DNA from 2 places in the Halomonas sp. PA16-9 genome. Region 2 is predicted to be linked to the other one. Evidence: predicted binding sites of a transcription regulator. Region 2 holds the regulator's gene; the other holds the start of a gene.
What was found. Region 2 encodes FNR, which switches genes on or off when oxygen is low (the NO sensors DNR and NnrR bind a similar motif). Its sites were predicted from a motif close to TTGATNTANATCAA; they were not measured.
Positions count from the first base shown of each region.

Region 1: the regulator FNR is predicted to act here: its motif matches at 2,938-2,951, upstream of FDY98_RS11505 (ribonucleoside triphosphate reductase).

Region 1 covers NZ_CP040451.1:2,494,547-2,499,567, forward strand. The annotation lists gene FDY98_RS11495 (anaerobic ribonucleoside-triphosphate reductase activating protein) at 82-831, opposite strand; gene nrdD (anaerobic ribonucleoside-triphosphate reductase) at 902-1,066, opposite strand; gene FDY98_RS11505 (ribonucleoside triphosphate reductase) at 1,111-2,853, opposite strand; gene FDY98_RS27845 (hypothetical protein) at 2,999-3,211, opposite strand; gene FDY98_RS27850 (U32 family peptidase) at 3,208-3,768, opposite strand; gene ubiU (ubiquinone anaerobic biosynthesis protein UbiU) at 3,956-4,951, opposite strand.
Region 2 covers NZ_CP040452.1:58,026-63,046, forward strand. The annotation lists gene hemN (oxygen-independent coproporphyrinogen III oxidase) at 1-1,201, shown strand, start outside; gene fnr (fumarate/nitrate reduction transcriptional regulator Fnr) at 1,286-2,032, shown strand; gene ttcA (tRNA 2-thiocytidine(32) synthetase TtcA) at 2,025-2,945, opposite strand; gene FDY98_RS16760 (DNA polymerase III subunit epsilon) at 3,206-3,859, opposite strand; partial or broken gene FDY98_RS16765 (DUF294 nucleotidyltransferase-like domain-containing protein) at 3,865-5,021, opposite strand, start outside.

The sequences.
Region 1 (5,021 bases), on a different replicon from region 2:
GAAACATGTTGTATGAACGTTCAGTAAGTTGCAATCAGAACATGGGGGTACTAATGCTGACCTGAGTCAAGAAGGAAAGCGTTATTGCCTTAGCTCAAGCTGGTCAAAGTACGGTTTCAAACGGCTTACCAGCGCATTCATCTGAGCTGTAGATGGAGTATTGGCAACTGGCTGAGAATAGGTGGGATCGAAGCATTGCTCGCTGCGGGCCACCTGCAGCGCATAGTGGCGTACCCCACAGTCGGCAAGACTCAGTGCCAGGCGTTCCACATCGGCAAGCTGAAAATCTTTCCAGTGAATGGTGGTACGGCACTCGAAATTGAGTCCGCTGTCGAGCAAAGCTTCCAAGCTGCGGGCATGCAACTGCCAGATGCCGGGACGGCCGCAGATGCGGTCAAACTCTTTTCCGCGTCCTTTTACATCCAGCCCCACCCAGTCAAGGTGCGGTAATAGCTGGGTGAGGCGGTCAGGATAAGGGCCGGCGGTATGTAGTCCCACCTTAAAGCCCAATGCTTTCACTTCCTTTACTGCATCGGACAAACCGGCATTCAGGGTGGGCTCACCACCGCTGAAAACCACCGCTTCCAGCAGGCCTTGCCTGGTGCTCAGGAATTCCCGTATCGCTTGCCACTCCTGGGGTTCACCTCGGCGCGACGGGATCATGTTGGGATTGTGGCAGTAGCCGCAGCGTAGCGGGCAGCCTTGGAGAAAGACAACACACGCCAGATGATCGGGATAATCCAGTGTGGTCATGGGCACAAGGCCGGCAATCGGCAGCCGAACCGAAGATAATTTAGTTGTGATGTCGTCAAGTGTCGTCTGCATAGCCATAGTGATATCCCCCTGCTGGGGCGCCTGTAGCCAGACCCCCCAGCTGTCGTTAGAGAAAAGTGAGGGCTAGCTACCGAGAGGCGGCGGCTTCAGTAAAATGGCGTCGCTCCTGGTGTTCGGCACGTTTGCCGATATTGAACTGACTTACCGGGCGGTGGTAGCCCATGACGCGGGTCCAGACTTCGCAGCGCTGGCGCTGCTCAGTGGGCAAGCTAGCATATTGAGAGGTTTGCATTAGCGTGTTCCTTAAACGAGTTGAGAAAAAGTGAGGCAAATGCCTCAAGCCGTGGCGGCGTCGATTGCGCTCGCCGTTTTTGCCCAAAGTGCTTCGTCGCACTTGGGGCAGAACTCATGTTCACCCGACAGGTAGCCATGCACCGGGCAGATCGAAAAGGTGGGTGTGACTGTGAGGTAGGGTAAGCGAAAGTGAGAGAGCGCCGTTTTAACCAGCTTGCGACAGGCGGAGGCCGAGGTAATCCGTTCGCGCATATAGAGATGCAATACCGTGCCACCGGTGTAGCGAGTCTGTAAGGGGTCTTGATGGCTCAGTGCCTCAAAGGGATCATCGGTATGACCCACCGGCAATTGACTAGAATTGGTGTAGTAGGGCGCCTCGGGTGTACCGGCTTGAAGAATGTCAGGAAAGCGCGTCAGATCCTCCCGGGCAAAGCGGTGAGTGGTGCCCTCTGCCGGGGTGGCTTCAAGGTTATACATGTGGCCGGTCTGTTCTTGAAATTCGCGCATCCGCTCCCGAACGTGGTCAAGAAGATCCAGTGCCAGCTGTAGCCCTTGGGCGTCGGCGATATCGCAGCGATCCCCAGTAAAGTTGCGCACCATTTCGTTGAGCCCATTCACACCCAGAGTAGAGAAATGATTGCGTAACGTGCCCAGGTAGCGCTGGGTAAAGGGGTAGAGCCCCTGATCCATTAGTTGCTGAATGCGCTCGCGCTTGAGTTCGAGGCTATCGCGCCCGAGCGACAGAAGGCGATCCAGCTCGCTGAACAGCCCGGCCCGGTCGCCGGCAAAGCGGTAACCCAACCGGGCACAGTTGATCGTCACTACTCCCAACGATCCGGTTTGCTCCGCACTGCCGAACAGACCGTTGCCGCGTTTGAGCAGTTCACTCAAATCAAGCTGCAGGCGGCAGCACATGGAACGCACCATGTGGGGTTCCAGATCCGAATTGAGAAAGTTTTGAAAGTAGGGCAAGCCGTACTTGGCGGTCAGTGCGAAGAGCCGCTCGGCGTTGTCGCTTTCCCAGTCGAAATCATGGGTGATGTTATAAGTGGGTATGGGGAAGGTGAACACACGTCCGTGGCGGTCACCGGCCTCCATCACTTCCAAATAGGCCCGGTTGATTAAGTCCATTTCAACCTGTAGTTCGCCGTAGCTGAACGGCTGCTCCTCTCCACCGATAACCGGTACCTGTTGGCGCAAGTCGTCGGGGCAGACCCAGTCGAAGGTTAGGTTGGTGAAGGGCGTCTGGCTACCCCAGCGCGAAGGCACATTGAGGTTGTAGATGAATTCCTGAAGTGCCTGCTTGACTTGTGCATAGGTGAGGCTGTCTTTGCGCACGTAGGGTGCCAGATAGGTATCGAAAGAGCTGAAGGCTTGTGCCCCGGCCCACTCGTTCTGCAAGGTGCCAAGAAAATTAACCATTTGCCCGAGGGCACTTGAGAGGTGGCGGGGCGGGTTGCTTTCGGCTCGTCCCGGTACCCCATTAAATCCCTCTAGCAGCAAAGTACGCAGCGACCAGCCGGCGCAATAGCCGCACAGCATATCCAGGTCGTGAATATGCAAATCACCTTCCCGATGAGCTTCTCCTACGGCGTGGGGGTAAATCTCATCGAGCCAGTAGTTGGCTATCAACTTGCCCGAGACGTTGAGGATTAAACCGCCCAATGAATAGCCCTGGTTGGCATTGGCGTGAACACGCCAGTCGGCGCGTTGGAGGTACTCATTGACCGTCGAGGCGACGTCAATATGATGCTTCGCTACCTGAACGCTTGTGGAGCTTTTCACCTAATTCACCTATATATGCTAGATTTAATAAAAATAAATACTATATGTGGTGTTAGAGGGTAAGCGTTCAGGATTTTGCAATAAATGATCCAGGTCAAAAATGGTGAGGAAAAATAGTAAGGCGTGGTGGTGCCTAGGCTATGTTTTAGCTGGTCATCGTGCGGGTGTTATCCATACCCGGTCGGCCGAACCAGTAACCGTCGCAGATTTCAGCATCCACCAGCGTTAAAGGATCGGGCGTAGGTAACCTGCCGTGGCGGGCCTGGTCGAAAGCCGTGACCACCTCGGCCATGCCTTCCGCCCGTGGGCTGAGACGTGCCACTGATACCCCCATCTCCGCCATGACCGTAAGTTTCATGGCGCAGATCCTGGCAGGCGCTGGAAAGGGTTTGAATACCGTTCAGGGTTAAAAACATCCCGGGACTCTTGTGAACGTAGCACCAAGCCTTCGGGGTACTTTTGGCAGACGAATTTGCAGCGGTCTTTGGGTGTTTGGTGACGCCGGGCGGTAAAACAGCGTGACGACCAGGACAAGGGGAGATGCCCGTAGGCGAATACTTCGCATGGGTGGGGAACGCCTGCCCGGTGGCAATCGTTAATAAGTTTGGCTAAGTCTTGCTGTGACATTTCCACCGGCGCTTGCCAACGCCGTATGCCGGCACGGGCCATAACGCCCAGTGTCGCCGGGTTGTAGAGGTTGAGCGCAGCACCGGCGATGAACGGCAGTCCGGCACTGGAGAGTCGTTGCAGGGCGCTTTGGTCATTGGCCTCGACGATAAAATCACCGTTGTCACACAGCTTGCGCAAGTCACGCAGGTCGGCTTCGGACTCGATCAAGGTCTGGCTGGCGAGTACTACCTGCTTGCCCGCCTGGCTGAGCTCGCGCCCAATGCCTAGCCAGTCGTCCAGTTTCATATCGCGGCGCCGCGAGCAGACGGTTTCGCCAGGGTAATAATCTCTACCGGCCAGTCGGCCGCCTCGCGGTAGAAGTCGGCGTAGCGTTGCCGAGTCAGTAAAAAAGCACCGGCCCGAGGGAGAGTTGAAGAGGGCCGGTTGATAAGGTCGGTGATAGGGGAGGTGTAGTGTTCGGCATAGTAGGCTCCTATTTCCAGCGGCGTTCGTAGGCGCCTAGGGTAGTGATGGCACCTTCGGAAAGCTCGGCAAGGCCTGCCATCCAGGCGGGTTCTGGATCAAAGCGCTCAGGCTGAGCCTCTAGGCGGTTGAGCGCCTGGCGCCAGATCCCGGCCACTTTAGAGGCATAGGCGGGGCTGCGCTGACGACCTTCAATTTTGACGGCGCTAATACCCAGGTCGCGTAGCTCCGGCAATAGCTCCAGGGTATTGAGGCTGGTGGGTTCCTCAATGGCGTGATAGGTCTCGCCCGCCACCTCGAAGCGACCCTTGCATAGGGTGGGGTAGCCCGCGCGCTCGCCTTCGGCGTAGCGGTCGATAAGAACATTGTTAAGGCGCGACTCTAAGCCCTCTGACGTTTCTTCCCAGCGGACATGAGCCGCTGGCGAGCAGACGCCCCGGGTATTGGGCGATTCGCCGGTCAGGTAGGAGGAGAGATAGCAGCGTCCTTCGGCCATGATGCACAGGCTGCCGAAAGCGAACACCTCAAGTTCTACCGGTGTTTGCTTGGCCAGGTCGCGTACCTGAGTGATTGACAGCACCCTTGGCAGTACGGCGCGCTTGATGCCGAAATGCTGGTGGTAAAAGCGTAGCGCTTCATGGCTGGTCGCCGAACCCTGCACTGAGAGGTGCCGAGAGATCTCGGGGTGATGGCGAGTAGCGTAGTCGAGCAGTCCCATATCGGCGAGAATCAGCGCATCCACGCCCAGTTCGGCGGCCTGATCCACGGCCCGAGTCCAGTGTTCCCAGCCATCGGGCTGGGGATAGGTATTAATGGCGCAAAAAACGCGTTTGCCATGTCGGTGGGCGTAATCGATCCCCTCGCGGGCACGTTTGTCGGTAAAGTTTAGCCCGGCGAATTGCCGTGCGTTGGTGATGTTCTGGAAACCGAAATAGACAGCGTCGGCACCTTCATCTACAGCGCGCTTTAGGGCGGGCAGGTTGCCAGCGGGACATACAAGCTCCATAGCGAGACTCCTTGCGGGAAAAGTCCGAGCATTTTAGTCACCTATTTTTTGTCGGCTTTTGACACAGGTC
Region 2 (5,021 bases):
CTTCTGCCGCAAGATCTGCTTTTACTGCGCGTGTAATAAAATCGCTACCAAAAACACTGCCCTTGCCGAGCCCTATATAGCCCGGCTTGACCGTGAAATGGTGCTGACCGCACGCCACTTGGATACATCACGACCGGTGGAGCAGTTGCATTGGGGCGGCGGCACGCCGACATTTCTCAGTTTGAACCAGATGGGCGACCTGATTGATCGACTGGATGCACGTTTTGGTCTTTCATCGTCTGCTGATCGCGATTACGCAATTGAAATAGATCCTCGCGAAGCGGATGTGTTTACGCTGCGCCATCTCGAATCCCTCGGCTTTAATCGCATCAGCCTGGGCGTGCAGGATTTAAGCCCGCTGGTGCAGAAAGCGATTAACCGTATTCAGCCTCGGGTACTTACCGAAACGCTGATGGAGGAGGCGCATCGCCTGGGCTTTCGCTCGCTCAATCTCGACCTAATTTATGGCTTGCCATTTCAGACTGAAAAGAGCTTTGCCAACACCCTACGCCAGGTGATCGAGCTCAACCCGGCGCGCCTTTCTGTGTTTAATTACGCGCATATGCCCGAGCGTTTTGCCCCGCAGCGGCGCATTAATGTCGATGACTTGCCAGGCGGAGAAGAGAAGCTAGCGATTCTGCGCACCACCATCGAAATGCTCACCGCAGCTGGCTATGTGCATATCGGTATGGATCACTTTGCCCGCCCTGACGATAGCCTGGCTATTGCCCAGCGCGAAGGCTCGCTGCAGCGCAACTTCCAGGGCTACTCCAGCCATGCTCAGTGCGACTTAATCGGGCTTGGCGTATCGGCGATTTCGCGCATTGATGACGTCTATGCGCAGAACCCGAGCGATCTGGCAAGCTACGAAGCGACGCTGGATCAGGGGCAGCTTGCCACCGTGCGTGGCATACGCTTAAGTGATGACGACCTGATCCGGCGGGACGTGATTGAGCGGCTGATGTGCGATATGGGCATTGACCTGGCCGCCGTTAGTCAACGCTGGAACATCGATGCCCCCCGCTACTTTGCGCCAGCGCTTGAGCGCCTGCAGAGCGCCGAACAGGATGGCCTGCTGACCCGCCGCGGTGATCAGCTTAACGCCACGCCGACGGGGCGGCTGCTGATTCGCCATATAGCAATGGCGTTTGATACCCATCTTTCCGGGCAAACGGGACAACAGTATTCTAAGATTGTTTAATCACCTTATTGCAGGCATGCTAAAGCGACTATAATAAGTAAGGATTTTCTAATTGATAAGCGGGACCCTCTCAAGGAGCAAAGCATGTTGGAACCCATGAGCCGTCGGCGCTCGCTACTCCATGAAGCTCGCTGCCAAACCTGCAGTTTGAGCTCACTGTGCCTGCCACTTGCCCTTGAGCTGGACGACGTGGGGCAGTTCGACGCCATTATTCGTCGTCGCGCGCCGCTGAAAAAAGGCGAACCGCTGTTTCGTCAGGGCGACACCTTTACCAGCGTTTACGCAGTCCGTTCGGGCAGTTTGAAACAGATCACCGCCGAAGGTAACGGCAGCGAGCAGTTGACCAATTTCTACCTGCCCAGTGAATTGGTGGGGTTGGATGGCATTGACGAAGAGCATTACCCCGGTAGCGTTATCGCCCTGGAAACGACCACCGTCTGCGAGATTCCTTTTGACCGCCTGGACTTACTCTCGGAGGAGCTACCCGAACTGCGTGGCCAGCTTTATCGTAGCATGAGCAAAGAGTTGCGCGATGACCGGCGTATGATGCGGCTACTTTCGCGTAAAACCGCCGATCAGCGGCTAGCAAGTTTTTTGATTACCCTCTCGGATCGTTTTCGTCGCCGGGGCTACTCGCCTTACAGCTTTCGCCTCTCAATGCCCAGGGCTGATATCGGCAACTACCTGGGCTTAGCGGTGGAAACGGTCAGCCGCATACTAAGCCGCTTTCAGCAGCAGAGCGTGGTGGCGGTCTCCGGGCGAGAGGTCAACATTCTCGATATGCCGCGCTTGATTACCCTCGCCGAAGAGGAAGAGCAAACAGTTAGCTGACGTTAAAGGCTTGGATACGCCCCGCCAGTAGCTCTGCTTGCTTGGCCTCAAGGCCTTCAAAATCGAACAGGCTGCGGTCGGCCAACTGGGAAGGGGCAATGTTGGTGACAGCCTTGAACATGCTCTCCAGGCGGCCAGGAAACTTTTTGTCCCACTCGGCGAGCATCTCTTTGACCACCTGACGCTGCATATTAGGCTGTGAACCGCACAGGTTGCAGGGAATAATCGGAAACGCCATCAGCCGCGAAAACTCGGCGATATCAGCCTCTTTGCAGTAGGCCAACGGCCGAATAACGATATTCTTCCCATCATCGGATAGCAGCTTTGGCGGCATCGCTTTCAGGTTGCCGCCAAAGAACATATTGAGAAACAGTGTTTCGAGAATATCTTCCCGGTGATGGCCCAGGGCTATCTTATTGGCGCCAATCTCTTCGGCAAAGCCATACAACGAGCCGCGCCGCAGCCGTGAACAAAGCGCGCAGGTGGTTTTACCTTCCGGGGTTTTCTCTTTTACCACCGAGTAAGTATCGCGCTCGACAATGTGGTACTCCACGCCCTGCTTATCCAGATACGCAGGCAATACGTGCTCGGGAAAACCCGGCTGTTTTTGATCCAGATTGACCGCTACCAGCGAAAAATTGACCGGCGCATTGCGCTGCAAATTGCGCAAAATCTCCAGCATCGTGTAGCTGTCCTTTCCACCGGAGAGGCAGACCATTACGCGATCACCTTCATTGATCATTTGATAATCAATGATCGCATTGCCCACTTCTCGGCGCAGACGCTTTTGCAGCTTGTTAAATTCACGCTTCTGCTTCGCATCAGCCAGCTCAGGCTGGTCGTGCTCAGCGTCAGCTGGGGTGGCTCCAACCGTATCAAGGTGAGCAGGATCAAAGTGATCAAGAGTTTGCATGGTATAAGCACTGCCGAGGGTAGAAGGCGTGAGAAAAAAGTAATAACTATTCTAACAACACTCACCGCCTGACCCAACTAATCAGACGTAGCCACACAAGATATCGCAATTGGAAGTGACTATTTTGACCGCTGCACCATACCTCGGTGCGAGGGCAGCTTGGAGCGAGGGTCTTTTGTCATGGATGACAAAAGTAGCGCCCAGGGAGGGGTTCACAGCGCCCTCGCGGAAAGCTGTCCTCGCCACGACGAAAGAGACTACTATGCCACCTGCGCCATAATACGCTGCAGGCGCATATACAGCAGTGCGCTGGCGGTGGCCTCTCCAAGCACACTCTGCATGCCCATGACGGGTACTTGCCAGCATGCCAACGCCTGGGCGAAGCTGCTGGGCGCTTCGACCTCCGGGTGCAAACGGCGCAGTTGGCGCTGATGCAGTTTTGCCACATCGACCTGGGCGTTGGGCAGGGCAAAATTCAGCCGCTTACTGAGTAGTGCATTCAATGCTCCAATGCGCTTCTCTAACTGCCAGCCAACGATGGGCCGATTGCCGATAAATTCTACTAGCGCGCTCAAGTTATCACTATTTGGTGGCAGTATCTCCCCCGCCTCGCACAGCAAGTGATGACGGCGCAGCGTTGCGCTCTCGGGCTGCTTTGCGCTACCAAGGGTGATCACAAAAGCACGACTGGTATGCACCTGCTGATGGCTCAGCACCACTGCCGCCACGCTGATCACAGGTGATGATTGCGTGGGCGTTGCTGTGCAGGCGAGCGCCACCAGCTCTTCGCCCATATAGGGCTGAAACAGCCAGGCATAGGGGGAATCTGCACAACGACGCCGGTCACTTTCACGCCTTAACAAGGTGCGCAGCGAGCCGCTAAATAGCGTCACATGTCGATCTAACAGCCGCATTCCGCTCACGAATACTCCAAATGGTAACGGTGGGAAAGCCGCTGCTTAAAGTCTTTGACAATATGCATCGCTTCGCGCAGTAGTCGCGCTCCAGGGAAGAGAGGTTCTGCACCACGACACGGTTAGCGCGTCTGCTGCTTTGGGCGTTAGTTTCTTTCGCATCCGCAGAAGTTTCCAGCGTACTTAGCTGCTGCTTGAGGCGCAGCTCAGAAAAGAGCGCCAACGCTTCGCCCAGGTCATCGGCAAAACGGCGATCCAACCGGCCGTCAGTAACCAGGGCATCCAAGCGATCAAACGTCGAGGTGGCTTTGATGCGCCGCTCAAGCGCCATGGTGCGCACACCGTGCACGATAGGGAAAATACCGCCTTTCTTGATATCGATACCGTGCTGAGCTTTTTCAGCGAACCAAACAGCGTCAGCGGCGTCGAAAAGCGCAGCGCCGTGCGGGCAAAATAGGAAAGCAGCAGCTCATCGCCCGAGCAGCGTTCAAACAGCTCATCGCGCACGCTCTCAAGCAAGCTCGGGTTGCCCGCCACGCCATGAGCATCGAGCATAATGGCCAGCTTCATCAGGCTATCGCCATCACGCTCCCTGGCCCACTTGGCAATATTACCTTTCCATTGGGATACCGTGGCCACCCACTCGGGTTAGACACCATAATGTTGCCGGGGCACGGCGGGTAACCAAGCTGAATCAGGGTATCGGTGAGCGTTTGCATATGGCTGGCAAGATCAGGCCACTGGGTTTCATCGGCAAGAATCAAGCCGTTATCCTGATCCGTTTTTAGAATCTGCTCACCGCGCCCTTCGCTGCCCATCACCATCATGCAGCTCTGCTCGTGATAGCGCTTATCGACAGTGAACTCCCAGGCCTTGCTAATAATACGGCCGTTTAGTGCCGCAAGCAGATCCATCGCAAGCGCAGCTTAACGCCCTGGGCCATCAGCGCTTTGACCAGCTCCGGGGTGCGCTGACTGGCAGCTGAAAGCGCCTCTAAGTTGGTCGCCTGCTCGATCTGCAGGCTCACCACATAGCTGCGGCTTGAGAAGTAGCTAAGCACGTCGGTGAGCTCTACAACGCCTTTCAAGACGTTTTGCTCCATCACTACCACCCGCGCCACTTTATGGCGGGTCATCAGCACCAATACTTCAAATAAGTACTG